One region of the Faecalibacterium sp. genome, then DNA from elsewhere that is predicted to be linked to it. Evidence: predicted binding sites of a transcription regulator. Region 1 holds the regulator's gene; each other region holds the start of a gene.

Evidence for each region. Region 1 encodes HrcA, which represses chaperone genes, less so after heat shock. Its sites were predicted from a motif close to TGTTAGCACTCNNNNNNNNNGAGTGCTAACA; they were not measured.
Region 2: clpB (ATP-dependent chaperone ClpB) is a predicted target of HrcA. The motif match lies at 1,644-1,674, and genes of this name have one in related genera.
Region 3: htpG (molecular chaperone HtpG) is a predicted target of HrcA. The motif match lies at 2,041-2,071, and genes of this name have one in related genera.
Region 4: ACT8X9_RS02340 (co-chaperone GroES) is a predicted target of HrcA. The motif match lies at 1,666-1,696, and genes of this name have one in related genera.

Annotation. Positions count from the first base shown of each region.
Region 1 covers NZ_DAWCVJ010000027.1:27,690-31,115, forward strand. Annotated here, with positions in the region: gene dnaK (molecular chaperone DnaK) at 1-1,029, opposite strand, end outside; gene ACT8X9_RS06315 (nucleotide exchange factor GrpE) at 1,124-1,750, opposite strand; gene hrcA (heat-inducible transcriptional repressor HrcA) at 1,747-2,820, opposite strand; partial or broken gene ACT8X9_RS06325 (stage V sporulation T C-terminal domain-containing protein) at 3,006-3,426, opposite strand, start outside.
Region 2 covers NZ_DAWCVJ010000024.1:6,179-9,604, forward strand. Annotated here, with positions in the region: gene clpB (ATP-dependent chaperone ClpB) at 1-1,585, opposite strand, end outside; gene cysK (cysteine synthase A) at 1,841-2,773, opposite strand; gene ACT8X9_RS05795 (RrF2 family transcriptional regulator) at 3,051-3,426, shown strand, end outside.
Region 3 covers NZ_DAWCVJ010000002.1:33,787-37,212, reverse strand. Annotated here, with positions in the region: gene ACT8X9_RS00700 (HD domain-containing protein) at 1-421, opposite strand, end outside; gene ACT8X9_RS00695 (hypothetical protein) at 589-1,014, opposite strand; gene ACT8X9_RS00690 (alpha/beta hydrolase) at 1,116-1,895, opposite strand; gene htpG (molecular chaperone HtpG) at 2,135-3,426, shown strand, end outside.
Region 4 covers NZ_DAWCVJ010000007.1:1,272-4,697, reverse strand. Annotated here, with positions in the region: gene ACT8X9_RS02350 (ATP-dependent Clp protease ATP-binding subunit) at 1-506, shown strand, start outside; gene ACT8X9_RS02345 (diacylglycerol/lipid kinase family protein) at 575-1,555, shown strand; gene ACT8X9_RS02340 (co-chaperone GroES) at 1,767-2,051, shown strand; gene groL (chaperonin GroEL) at 2,106-3,426, shown strand, end outside.

The sequences.
Region 1 (3,426 bases):
AGCCACGCACTCATCGGGGTTGATGCCCTTGAACGGCTCGCAGTTCAGCTCTTTCTTGACTGCATCGTAGACGGCGGGGATACGGGTGGAGCCGCCGACCATCAGGACCTTCTTCAGGTCCGATGCGCGCAGGCCTGCATCCTGCAGAGCCTTGCGGACAGGGGTCATGGTGCGATCGACCAGATCCGCCGTCAGCTCGTTGAACTTTGCGCGGGTCAGGGTCATATCGAGGTGCTTGGGGCCGGTCGCGTCGGCGGTGATGAAGGGCAGGTTGATCTGGGTGCTCATTGCGCTGGACAGCTCGATCTTTGCCTTCTCGGCAGCCTCCTTCAGGCGCTGAGCGGCCATCTTATCCTTGCGCAGGTCGATGCCGTTCTCGGTCTGGAAGGCGTCTGCCATCCAGTCGATGATGCGCTGGTCGAAGTCGTCGCCGCCCAGATGGGTGTCGCCGTTGGTGGCCAGAACTTCGGTGACGCCGTCGCCCATCTCGATGATGGAGACATCGAAGGTGCCGCCGCCCAGATCGTAGACCATGATCTTCTGGTCATCTTCCTTATCAATGCCGTAGGCCAGAGAAGCGGCGGTCGGCTCGTTGATGATACGCTTGACGTTCAGGCCGGCGATGGTGCCTGCGTCCTTGGTGGCCTGACGCTGGCTGTCGTTGAAGTAGGCAGGAACGGTGATGACGGCCTCGGTGACAGGCTCGCCCAGATAAGCCTCGGCGTCAGCCTTCAGCTTCTGCAGGATCATCGCGCTGATCTGCTGGGGGGTGTACTCCTTGCCGTTCAGGGTCACCTTGTGGTCGGTGCCCATCTGACGCTTGATGGAGGACACGGTGTTCTCAGGGTTAGTGATGGCCTGACGCTTTGCGACCTGACCGACCAGACGGTCGCCGGTCTTGGTGAAGCCAACAACAGACGGGGTGGTGCGTGCGCCCTCAGAGTTTGCGATGACGACAGGCTCGCCGCCCTCCATGACAGCCACGCAGCTATTCGTAGTACCAAGGTCAATACCAATGATTTTGCTCATAAATGAAGTCTCCTCTCAAAAGAACTTGTTTATCTCATGCTCGATGTGTGAAGCGGATGTCTTATCTTCAAAACCCTTGCGGGTCTCTGCGATGTCACTCGGCCACCACGACGGTCGCGTGGCGGACGATCTTGTCGCCCAGCTTGTAGCCCTTCTGGTACACCGTGATGACGGTGCCGCTCTCCTGCCCGTCCGGGGCGGGGATCTGCTGGACGGCGTTCATGATATTGGGGTCGAAGGGCTTGCCCAGCGCCTCGATCTCCTCCACATGGAGGGTATCCAGCGCCTTGGCAGCCTTATCCAGCGTCATGATGACGCCCTTCTTGTAATTCTCATCGGTGGTGGGAGCGTTGGCCGCCATCTCCAGCGTGTCAAGGATGGGGATGATCTGATTCACGGCAAAGGACACACCATCGTTGAACTTCTGGTCAGCCTCGCGGGTGGAGCGCTTGCGGTAGTTCTCGTACTCCGCTGCCATCCGCAGCAGCTGGTCTTTTGCCTGTGCGGCATTCTTCTCGGCCGTATCGAGCTTCGCCTTCACGGCGTCCATCTCGCGGGCCTTCTTGTTGAACCAGCCATCTTTCTTCTTGGCGTCTGCCGGTTCTGCCTCGGCCTCCTGCTCGGGGGCTGCGGCGGTCTCGGGCGCTTCCTGAGGTGCGGCTTCGGTCTCCTTCGCTTCCTGCTCGGGAGCCTCTGCCGTCTTCTTCGTCTCTTCGCTCATTCCAGATCCTCCTTATATATCACAGTCCGCCGGGGTGCGGCCATCTGCGGGGTGTCTTTTCGTTTGCCGCTCATACCCTCGCCAAGCTCATCGGCGAAGAGGTGGAGCAGCGGCATCAGCTTCTGGAAGGGCATCCGGGTCGGCCCGATGAGGGCCACCGTGCCCCACAGCCCGCCGCCCACAAGGTAGCGGTCGCTGACGATGCACAGGCCGGGAATCTGAGGCTCCAGATCCTCGCCCAGCAGCACGCTCTCACTGCGCTCTGCCGGGGGTGCGATGATGTGGGCGGCCTGCTCCTCGTCGTTCAGCAAGGTGAGGATGTCGCCCACCCTGCCCTCCAGCTGAGGCCAGTCCAGCAGGTGCTGCTCACCGCCCAAGAATACATGGGGCTGTGCGGAGTCCTGCAAAATCGCGGCTGCGGCGCTGATGACCGGCACAAGCTCCGGGTCGATCTGGCTGCACAGCTCGGCGAGCAGCCGGCTCGAAAGATCCACCGGCGCAACGAAGGTCAGGTTGCGGTTGAGCAGCGCGGCCAGCGCAGCGGCATTCTCCCGGGAAAGCCCGGTGCGGACCCGCGCCACACGGGTGCGGACGTAGCCTGCCGTCGTGACGGCCAGCACAGCCGCCGCGCTGCGGCCCACCTGAACGACTTCGTAGTGGGCGACGCAGAGGTCTTCGGCGCAGGGGGTGCTGACCGCAGCGGTGCAGCCGCTGATGGCGGCCAGCGCCTTGGCGGCACCCTGTGCCAGCTTTTCCGGCTCATGGTCAAGGCTGGCGAAGACGGCCTCCACCCGGGCGCGGGTCACGCGATCCAGCGGCTGGTCGTCGGTCAGCAGATTGTCGAGATAATAACGGTAGCCCTTGGCACTGGGGACACGGCCCGCGCTGGTGTGGGGCTGCTCCAGCAGACCCAGCTTGGTCAGCGCCGCCATTTCGTTGCGCAGCGTGGCGCTGGACACGGCCATATCAAAATAGTTTGCCAGCACACTGCTGCCCACAGGCTCGCCCTCGAGGCCATACAGCGCCACGATCGCCTGCAAGACTCGCTGCTTGCGTGCATCCATCGTCATAGCGCCTGCCTCCTTCTTGGCTTTTGTTTCTTTAGCACTCCATCTTCCTGAGTGCTAAGACCATTATAGCCAAAATTTTTTCCCTGTCAATAGCTTCTCGAAAAAGTTTATAAAGATTCATAATTCTGTCATAAACAAAAAAGGGAACGCCTGCCGAACCGCAGACGCTCCTATTATAATAATGTTCACTCCTCCATCTGCTTTGCCAGAAACGCTGCCGCCACGGCCACGGCCTTCTGCTGGGCGGGGTCAGGCTGCTGGGCGCGATCCTCGGCCAGCAGCCCGACAACCCCGGTGACATCCCCCGCCGCGATGATGGGCCACGCGCAGAGCAGAGGCCGCAGCGAACCCTCACAGGGCAGCAGGACGTGCTCCGGGTCGCCCTCGCTGAGGTAGGGCTTGCGGGACTCCATCACCCGTTCCAGCGGCTGGCTGACACTGCGGTCGGCAAGGTCGCGCCGACCTGCCCCTGCGGCGGCAAGGATGCGGTCGCGGTCGGCCACGAAGGCCGTAAGGGCAAAGCTTCGGCTCAGCACCTCCACATACTGCACCGCCACCCCGTGCAGCTCCCCCACCGGGGAATACTTCTTGAAGATGACCTCGCCC
Region 2 (3,426 bases), on a different contig from region 1:
CCTTCTTGGCGGCGGCGACCTTCTCCTCTTCTTCCAGCTCTTTTTGCAGCTGGGGCAGCTTGCCGTATTTCAGCTCGGCGGCCTTGTTCAGGTCGTATTCGCGCTGGGCCTTCTCGATGGCGGCATTGGTCTGCTCGATCTGCTCGCGCAGAGACTGCACCTTGCCGATGGCGTTCTTCTCGTTCTCCCACTTTGCCTTCATGCTGCGGAACTTATCCTGCAGCTCGGCCAGCTCTTTTTCGAGGTCCTTCAGACGGCTCTGGCTCAGAGCGTCGGTCTCCTTTTTCAGGCTGACCTGCTCGATCTGCAGCTGGGTGATGCGGTGGGCGAGGTCGTCCATCTCGCTGGGCATACTGTCCATCTCGGTCTTTATCATAGCGCAGGCCTCATCCACAAGGTCGATGGCCTTATCGGGGAGGAAGCGGTCGGTGATATAGCGGTCAGAGAGGGTCGCGGCGGCGATGAGGGCGTTGTCGCTGATCTTCACGCCGTGGAAGACCTCATACCGCTCTTTCAGGCCGCGCAGGATGGAGATGGTGTCCTCGACGGTGGGTTCGTCCACCTGCACCGGCTGGAAGCGGCGCTCGAGGGCGGGGTCTTTCTCGATATACTGGCGGTATTCATCCAGCGTGGTGGCGCCGATGCAGTGCAGCTCGCCGCGGGCCAGCATGGGCTTCAGCAGGTTGCCGGCGTCCATCGCGCCGTCGGTCTTGCCTGCGCCGACGATGGTGTGCAGCTCATCGATGAAGAGGATGATCTTGCCCTCGCTCTTCTTTACCTCGTTCAGGACGCTCTTCAGGCGCTCCTCGAACTCGCCGCGGTACTTTGCACCGGCCACCAGAGCGCCCATGTCCAAGCTGAACACGATGCGGTCCTTCAGGTTCTCGGGCACATCGCCCCGGACGATACGCTGGGCCAGACCCTCGGCGATGGCCGTCTTGCCGACGCCCGGTTCACCGATGAGGCAGGGGTTGTTCTTGGTCTTACGGGACAGGATGCGGATGACGTTCCGGATCTCCTGATCGCGGCCGATGACGGGGTCAAGCTTCTGCTTGCGGGCCAGATCGACCAGATCCTGACCGTACTTCTGGAGGGCATTGTAGGTGTCCTCGGGGTTATCGTTGGTCACGCGCTGGTTGCCGCGGACGGCAGTGAGCTGCTGTAAGAACTTATCCTTTGTAATGCCGAAGGCACGGAACAGCTCAGAGGTGTTCTGGGTCTGCTCGTCCAGCAAAGCGAGAAAGACGTGCTCGACGCTTACATAGTCGTCCTTCATGGCCTTGGCTTCGCGGGCGGCAGCGCTCAGCACCTTATCGGTGGCCTGCGAGATATAGACCTTGTCGGGGTCGCGGCCAGAGCCGGACACCCGGGGCATCGCAGAGAGCTTTTCGGCCACAGCGGCGGAGAAGCTGCCTGCGTCTACGTTCAATTTCTGGAGCAGCTGAGGGATCAGGCCCTGATCCTGTGTGGCCAGAGCGTGGAGCAGATGCTCCGGCTCCAGTGCGTTGTGCTGATACTCCACAGCCAGCTGCTGTGCGGCCTGCAGAGCCTCAAGGGTCTTCTGGGTATATTGATTGGTATTCATAAAGTCAAGCCTCCATTCATACCGGAAGTTGAGATTCAGGCGGTGGGTCGGAATGTTGTTTTAGCACTCTTGCTCATCGACTGCTAAAAATATACTCCAAACAATCCACAATGTCAATAGGGAAATCCCGGCGGCGGCATGGATTCACAAAAAGTTTGCAAACTTGTAAAAAATCACACCATATCGTTTCGGCGGCGCAGACAAAAAGCCCCTGCCGGGCGGAAGACCACGGCAGGGGCGGAAGGAATGAGAAGCTTATTCAGCAAACAGGGGGGTGGACAGATAGCGGTCGCCGGTGTCGGGCAGAAGGACGACGATGTTCTTACCGGCGTTCTCGGGGCGCTTTGCCAGCTGGATGGCAGCCCAGACGGCAGCGCCGGAGGAGATGCCCACCAGCACGCCCTCCTTGTGGCCGATGAGACGGCCCACAGCAAAGGCGTCTTCGTTTTCCACGGCGATGATCTCGTCGTAGACCTTGGTGTCCAGCACGTCGGGCACAAAGCCGGCGCCGATGCCCTGAATTTTATGTGCACCGGCGGTGCCCTTGCTCAGGACGGGGGAGGAGGCAGGCTCGACGGCCACGACCTTGACGCCGGGGTTCTTACTCTTGAGGTACTGGCCCACGCCGGTCACAGTGCCGCCGGTGCCGACGCCGGCCACGAAGATGTCCACCTTGCCGTCCGTGTCGTCCCAGATCTCAGGGCCGGTGGTGGCGATGTGGGCCTTGGGGTTGGCCGGGTTGACGAACTGGCCGGGGATGAAGGAGTTGGGGATCTCTTTTGCCAGCTCATCGGCCTTGGCGATGGCACCCTTCATGCCCTTTGCACCCTCGCTGAGCACCAGCTCTGCGCCGTAGGCCTTCATCAGCTGGCGGCGCTCGACGCTCATGGTCTCGGGCATCACGATGATGATGCGGTAGCCCTTGGCGGCGGCCACAGCGGCCAGACCGATGCCGGTGTTGCCGGAGGTCGGCTCGATGATGACGGAGCCGGGCTTCAGCTTTCCGGAGGCCTCGGCGTCATCGATCATGGCTTTGGCGATGCGGTCCTTGACGGAGCCGGCGGGGTTGAAGTATTCCAGCTTTGCCAGCAGCTTGGCGGAAAGGTTTTCGTCCTTCTCGATGTGGGTCAGCTCCAGCAGCGGGGTGTGGCCGATCAGCTGGTCTGCGGAAGTATAGATCTTGCTCATAATAGTAAACCTCCCTATTGCGGGCGATGCGCCCGGCTGCACCGGCCTGACCGGTGTCATCTTGATGTCCCCTTTATTCCCGTTAAACCAAGGTGGTTTGTGGGTTTGTCTGTATTATAGCCTCCTTTGGGGCACTTGTCAATGGAAAATCGAAAATTTCCGATTGAAAAGTTATAAACCCTGTTGTATAATAGGTTAAAACTTATTCGGAACAGGTCCCGCAGCCCGCCCGGCGGCGCTGCAAGACCAAAACAGGAAAGAAGAGAAAGGAATGTCTATGATCGTTTCCACCAAGGGGCGCTATGCGCTGCGTGTGATGATAGATCTGGCCGAGCATCGGACGGAGAAATATGTCCCCCTGAAGGAGGTCGCTGCCCGGCAGGAGATCTCCGAAAAATACCTCGAAAACATCCTCAAGGTGCTGGTGCAGAACGGCTTCCTCGAGGGCCTGCGGGGCAAGGGCGGCGGCTACCGCCTGACCCGTGACCCCGACCAGTATACCGTCGGCGAGGTGCTGACCCTTACCGAGGGGAGCCTCGCACCGGTGAGCTGCCTTGCACAGGGTGCGGCTCCCTGCCGCCGGATGAGCAGCTGCCGCACGTATGATATGTGGAAGGGCCTTGATGACCTCATCGAGGACTACTTCAGCCACA
Region 3 (3,426 bases), on a different contig from region 1:
TGATGGCCTCCCGGCAGGTGGGCACATGGCGGAAGGTCAGGGGCCACATATGGCTCGAGATGATGTTCTGCTCCTTCTTGGTGATGGCGAAGCAGCGCTCCGCGTTGACGCAGGCAGAGCCGGGGTGAGCGAAGCCGTGCATCTCGAACAGACGGCGCAGGCCGTGGAAGGAGCTGCGCTTGTGCCAGTCGTAGAGATAGAAGTCGTGGAGGAAGGCCCCCACGGCCAGCGATGTCTCGTCCGCACCCAGATGGAAGCGGCGGTTGAGCCAGAAGCTCACCAGCACCACGTTCTTGCAGTGCTGGTAGGTGGTCACATCGCCGTGCTGGATAAACTCCCGCATCCGCTGCACCTCGGGGTGCTGGTCGTATCGCATCAGAATGGCGGCAAGGCGCTGGCGCTCCAGATCAGAAAGCTGCATTGAAAAGTTCCCTTTCATAACAAATAAACCTCTCAGTCTCGCTATCGCTCGACAGCTCCCCTACCGAGGGGAGCCTCTGGCGAAGAGGCGAAACTTTGCGCTATGCCAAAGCCTCCCCTCGATAGGGGAGGTGGCATTGCGAAGCAATGACGGAGAGGTTGAACCAATCAAGAGCGAAGCTGCACCGGGTTCGAATTTCCGAAGTTCTCGGCCTCGGTGGGGTTCGAGCGCCGGAGGTTCAGGTCCACGAGGTACTGCTTGCCGTCGCCCAGCTCCTCGAGCTGCGCCAGCTTGGCCTTGGCAGAGGCCTCATCCGGATACCACTGGATGAGGAAGAAATTCTCCGCCTCCACGCCGTAATAGAGCCACTGGCCGTCGGCGCGGAGCAGGTCGTCCAGATGGTCCACCTCGTCGCCGTCGGTCAGGCCGAGGCCCTCTTCGGCGTAGATATTTTCCGGCTCCACCTGCAGCACTTCGATGACCTGAATGGCGCTCTGGAGGTACTCGTCCTGCGAGATGCTCTTGTCGGACAGCTCCCAGCCCGTCAGGAATGCCTGCATCAGCAGGTCTTTGACCGAGATCTTCTTTTCCATGTACGTTTCCTTCTTCCTCGTTTGTTTCCGCTGACCAGTATACCCTTAAATCTTGGGCAGGTCAACCATAAAATTATGAATTTTTTGTAGGAATGTCCAATTCACCGCAGGTCGAACCCGAACGTCCGCCCCAGCCACTCGAGGCAGAGCGTCACCCAGCGGGCGCGGTGCCGGTCGGCGGCGTCCACCTCGGCGGTGCTGATGCTGGTGCCGTGGACCCCCTGCTCAAAGAGATGCGCCTCGCAGGCCACGCCCGCCCGCCGCAGAGCCGAGAGCAGCAGCAGCGTGTTCTCCACCGGGACGGTCCTGTCCTCCATCGTATGCCAGACGAAGACCGGCGGTGTGTCGGGGGTGATCTTATCCTCCAAGCCGAAGGCTCTCTGTGCGGCGGCGTCCTCGCTGCCCGCCAGCTGGACGAAGCTGCCCCGGTGGGCATACTCCCCCGCCGTGATGACCGGGTAGCCCAGAATGACCGCGTCGGGCCGCTGCTGCGCCGTCTCGCCCGGGATGTCCAGCACTGCGCCGGACAGGGCCAGATGCCCGCCCGCCGAGAAGCCGCAGACCGCTATTTTATCCGGCAGGATATGCCATTCCTCCGCGTGCTGCCGCAGCAGCCCCAGCGCCTCGCTGAGCTGGCGGAGAGGCCGGTAGTCCCGCGCCCCTTCCCCCACGCTGTAGGTCAGCACGGCGGTGTGATAGCCCGCCGCCGCGAACTGCAGGGCCACCGGGTCGCCCTCCCGGGGGCTGACGTGGCTGTATCCTCCGCCGGGCACCACCAGCACCAGAGGCCGCTGCTTCACCGTGGGCATGGCGTCCAGCGACGCCCGCAGGCAGACGGTCAGCGTCCCGCCGCCCTCAAGTTCCAGCTGTATCTGCTGCATCGTTCCGTTTTCCTCCTCTTTTATACAGATTACTCCGGCCCATTATACGGCTTCGGCAGGGCAAAGTAAAGCCAAACGCCGCCCCACCGGGAAAGTTTTTTGAACTTTTTATGAAAGCCCTTGATTTTTATCTCCCGCCGGTGTATATTAGCACTCGAAAGTTATGAGTGCTAAGTCCCCGTGAGCAGTCAACCGCTCCGGGTGCTGGCATTGAATCTGATAAAAAGAGGTTTTGTATTATGGCGAAAAAAGAATTTCAGGCCGAAAGCAAAAAGCTGATGGACATGATGATCAACTCCATCTACACCAACAAGGAGATCTTCCTGCGGGAGCTGATTTCCAATGCTTCGGACGCCATCGACAAGCTGTATTATAAGAGCCTGACCGACCCCTCCGTCGGCATGAACAAAGGCGATTTCCGCATCCTGCTCACCCGCGACAAGGACAGCCGCACCCTTACCATCTCCGATAACGGCATCGGCATGACGAAGGAGGAGCTGGAGCAGAACCTCGGCACCATCGCCCACTCCGGCTCCCTCGACTTCAAGAAGGACAACAAGGACGAGAACATCGACATCATCGGCCAGTTCGGCGTCGGCTTCTACTCCGCCTTCATGGTGGCCGACAAGGTGACGGTCATCTCCAAGGCCTACGGCTCCGACGAGGCATGGCAGTGGGAGTCCAGCGGTGCGGACGGCTATGAGCTGGAGCCTGCCCAGAAGGAGACGGCGGGCACCGACATCATCCTCCACATCAAGCCCGACACCGAGACCGACCACTACGACAACTTCCTCGACGAGTATGGCATCGTGGCCATCGTCAAGAAGTACAGCGACTATGTCCGCTACCCCATCCAGATGGAGCGGGAGAAGAGCCGTCAGAAGCCCGAACCCGACCCCAAGCCCGAGGACTACAAGCCCGAGTGGGAGACTTACACCGAGCTGGAGACCCTGAACAGCATGGTACCCATCTGGAAGAAGCAGAAGAGTGAAGTCACCGACGAGGAGTACGCCAGCTTCTATAAGGATAAGTTCAACGACTACGCCGATCCCGCCCGGGTCATCGTCAGCCGCACCGAGGGCACCGCGAACTACAACGCCCTGCTCTTCGTGCCCAGCCACCGCCCCTACGACTTCTACACCAAGGACTACGAGAAGGGTCTGGCCCTCTACGCCTCCGGCGTCCTCATCATGGAGAAGTGCGGCGACCTGCTGCCCGACTACTTCAGTTTCGTCAAGGGCATCGTGGACAGTCAGGACCTGAGCCTGAACATCAGCCGCGAGATGCTGCAGAAGGACAGCCAGCTCAAGCTCATCCACAACGCGCTGGAAAAGAAGATCAAGAACGAGCTGCACGCCATGCTGGCCAACGACCGCGAGAAGTACGAGAGCTTCTGGAAGGAGTTTGGCCGTCAGCTGAAGTTCGGCGCTTACTCCGACTACGGGACGCACGCCGAGCTTCTGCGCGACCTGCTGCTGTTCTGGTCTGCCAAGGAGCAGAAGATGGTCACGCTGCAGGAGTACGTCGAGAA
Region 4 (3,426 bases), on a different contig from region 1:
GGAAGGCCGATTTCCGGAACACCATCGTCCTGCTGACGTCCAACCTCGGGGCACGGTTCCTTGCGGGGCAGAGCGCACCGCTGGGCTTTGGGGCGGGCAGCGAGGCCGCCTTTGAAAAGCAGTCGGAGGCCGCCGTCGCCGAGGCGAAAAAGTGGTTCCGGCCCGAGCTGGTGGGGCGGCTGGATGAGCTGATCGTCTTCCGCCCGCTGGAGGAGCAGAGCCTCTGCTCCATCGCCGAAAAGCTGCTGGGCCAGCTGGAAGAGCGTGCGGCCCGCAGCGGCTACCAGCTCACCCACACGGCCCGGGTCGGCCCGGCGCTGGCCGCAAAGGCCCGCTCGCCCTACGGGGCGCGGGAGCTGCGCCGACAGGTGGACCGTGCCGTGGAGCAGGCCTTCGCCGACCAGATCGCCTCCGGCAGCGTGAGCCTCGGCCAGCGCTGGACGGCAGACTGCACCGCCGACGGCACCATCGTGGTGGAGGAGACGCAGACGGCGGGCGTCGGGTGAAAAGCTCTTGCATCTGCTCTGGTTTTCCGCTATGATAGAGGGCAGGAATCACCAGAGGAGGAAACCGAATGCGCTATCTGTTTTTGCTCAACCCCGCCGCAGGCAAGCGGGACTGCACCACCGGGCTGACCCCGGCCATCCATGCCGCCGCCGGACGGGCGGGCATCCCGCCGGAGAAGCTGCAGGTCGTCGTGACCCAGTACGCGGGCCATGCCCGTGCACTGGCTGCGGAGGCGGCGCGCACCGCCGAGGCCGAGGGCGAGCCGGTGCGCATCTGGACGGCGGGCGGCGACGGCACCTTCAATGAGGCGCTGACGGGTGCCAATGGGTGCGCCCTTGCCGCCGTGGGGTGTCTGCCCTTCGGCAGCGGCAACGATTTCCTCCGCACCTACGGCACGAGGGAGGAGTTCGGCGACCTTGACGCGCAATTCGCGGGCGGGGCGGTGGACATTGATTTGATGGAGACCGACCTCGGCCTCTCGGCCACCATCTGCGCCGCCGGGCTGGACGCACAGGTGGCCTACGGCATCCCCCAGTTCCGGCGCATCCCCTTCTGCGGCGGCGAGATGGCCTACGCCCTCTCCATCGTCCGGCAGCTCTGCGGCCACATCGGCCGGAAGGTGGCGTTCACCATCGACGGCGAGGAGCTGACGGTGGACTGCCTGATGTGCGCGGTCTGCAATGGCCGCACCTACGGCGGCGGCTTCTACGCCGCGCCGGAGGCCCGGCCCGACGACGGCTGGCTGGACGTCTTTATCATCCGCAGGGTGGGCCGACTGACCATCGCCCGGCTGCTGGGGATGTACAAGGGCGGGAAGCACTTCCGGGACGGTGCGCTGACCGAGCAGGCGAAGCCCTACTTCCTCTACCGCCGGGCCAAGTGCGTCTCCCTGCGCCCTGCGGATGGGCGAGGCCCCATCGTGGCGACGGCGGACGGCGAGTGCGCCCCCTGCGAGGCCATCACCGCCCGGCTCAGGCCGCTGGCGGGGCACGTCCTGCTGCCAAAGCCCGCCTACGAGCGGTTCATGGCTCAGCGTGCCAGCGTATAAACGGAAAGACTGCGAAGCGCCCTGCCGGGGGCGCTTTTTTGCTGTCATAAAATATTAACAAAGAAATTTGCAAAAACCCTTGATTTTTCTGCCGGAGATGAGTACAATACACTTAGCACTCAGGGAAATGGAGTGCTAAACACCCGGAGGGAGAAGCCCCGGGCCATGAAAAAGTTTCACTTTTATTTTTTATAATAGGAGGGCAAGAACGATGAAGATCATTCCTCTTGCAGACCGTGTTGTTATCAAGACTGTTGAGGTCGAGGAGACCACCAAGGGCGGCCTCATCCTGACCGGCAGCGCCAAGGAGAAGCCGCAGGTGGCACAGGTCGTGGCCGTCGGCCCCGGCGGTGTCGTGGACGGCAAGGAAGTCAAGATGACCGTCAAGGTGGGCGATAAGGTGCTCACCAGCAAATACTCCGGCACCGAGGTCAAGGTGGACGGCGAAGAGTGCACCATCGTGCGTCAGGCCGACATCCTGGCCATCGTGGAGTAAGCGTCTTTCCCTCATCACTGGATCATCAAGCTTTTATAAAGGAGCGATAAGAATATGGCTAAGCAGATCAAGCAGGGCGAGGAAGCCCGCAAGGCACTGTGTGCCGGCATCGACACTCTGGCAGATACCGTTAAGATCACCCTCGGCCCCAAGGGCCGCAACGTGGTGCTGAGCAAGAAGTTCGGCGCCCCCGTCATCACCAACGATGGTGTCACCATCGCCAAGGAGATCGAGCTGAAGGACGAGTTTGAGAACATGGGCGCACAGCTGGTGCGTGAGGTCGCCACCAAGACCAACGACGCCGCAGGCGACGGCACCACCACCGCTACCGTTCTGGCACAGGCAATGGTCACCGAGGGCATGAAGAATGTCACCGCCGGTGCAAACCCGATGGACATCCGCCGCGGCATGAGCAAGGCTGTCACCAAGGCTGTCGAGACCATCAAGGCCCACAGCCAGAAGGTCAAGGACTCCAATGACATCGCCCGCGTCGGCACCATTTCTGCCGGTGATCCCGAGATCGGCCGCCTCATCGCAGAGGCCATGGAGAAGGTCACCTCCGACGGCGTCATCACCATCGAGGAGAACAAGACCACGGCTGAGACCTACAACGAGATCGTCGAAGGTATGCAGTTCGACCGCGGCTACCTGACCCCCTATATGGTCACGGATACCGACAAGATGGAGGCTGTGCTGGACAACGCCGCCATCCTCATCACCGATAAGAAGATCAGCGTCATTCAGGATCTCGTCCCCCTGCTGGAGCAGGTGATGCAGAACGGCATGAAGCTGCTGATCGTGGCAGAGGACATCGAGGGCGAGGCTCTGTCCACCCTGATCGTCAACCGCCTGCGCGGCACCCTGAACGTCTGCGCCGTCAAGGCCCCCGGCTTCGGCGACCGCCGCAAGGAGATGCTGCAGGACATCGCCATCCTGACCGGCGGCACCGTCGTGTCTGCTGACCTCGGCTACGAGCTGAAGGACACTACCGTCGATATGCTGGGCCACGCCCGTCAGGTCAAGGTCACCAAGGAGAACACCACCATCGTGGGCGGCGCAGGCGACAAGGACGCCATCGCATCCCGCATCGCACAGATCCGCAACCAGATCGAGGCTGCTACCAGCGACTTTGACCGCGAGAAGCTGCAGGAGCGTCTGGCAAAGCTGGCGGGCGGCGTGGCCGTCATCAAGGTCGGCGCTGCCACTGAGGTCGAGATGAAGGACAAGAAGCTCCGCATCGAGGACGCTCTGAACGCCACCAAGGCAGCTGTTCAGGAGGGCGTCGTCGCTGGCGGCGGCACTGCCCCCATCAACGCCATCCCCGCAGTCCGTGAGCTGTGCGACACGCTGGAAGGCGACGAGCGCACCGGCGCAA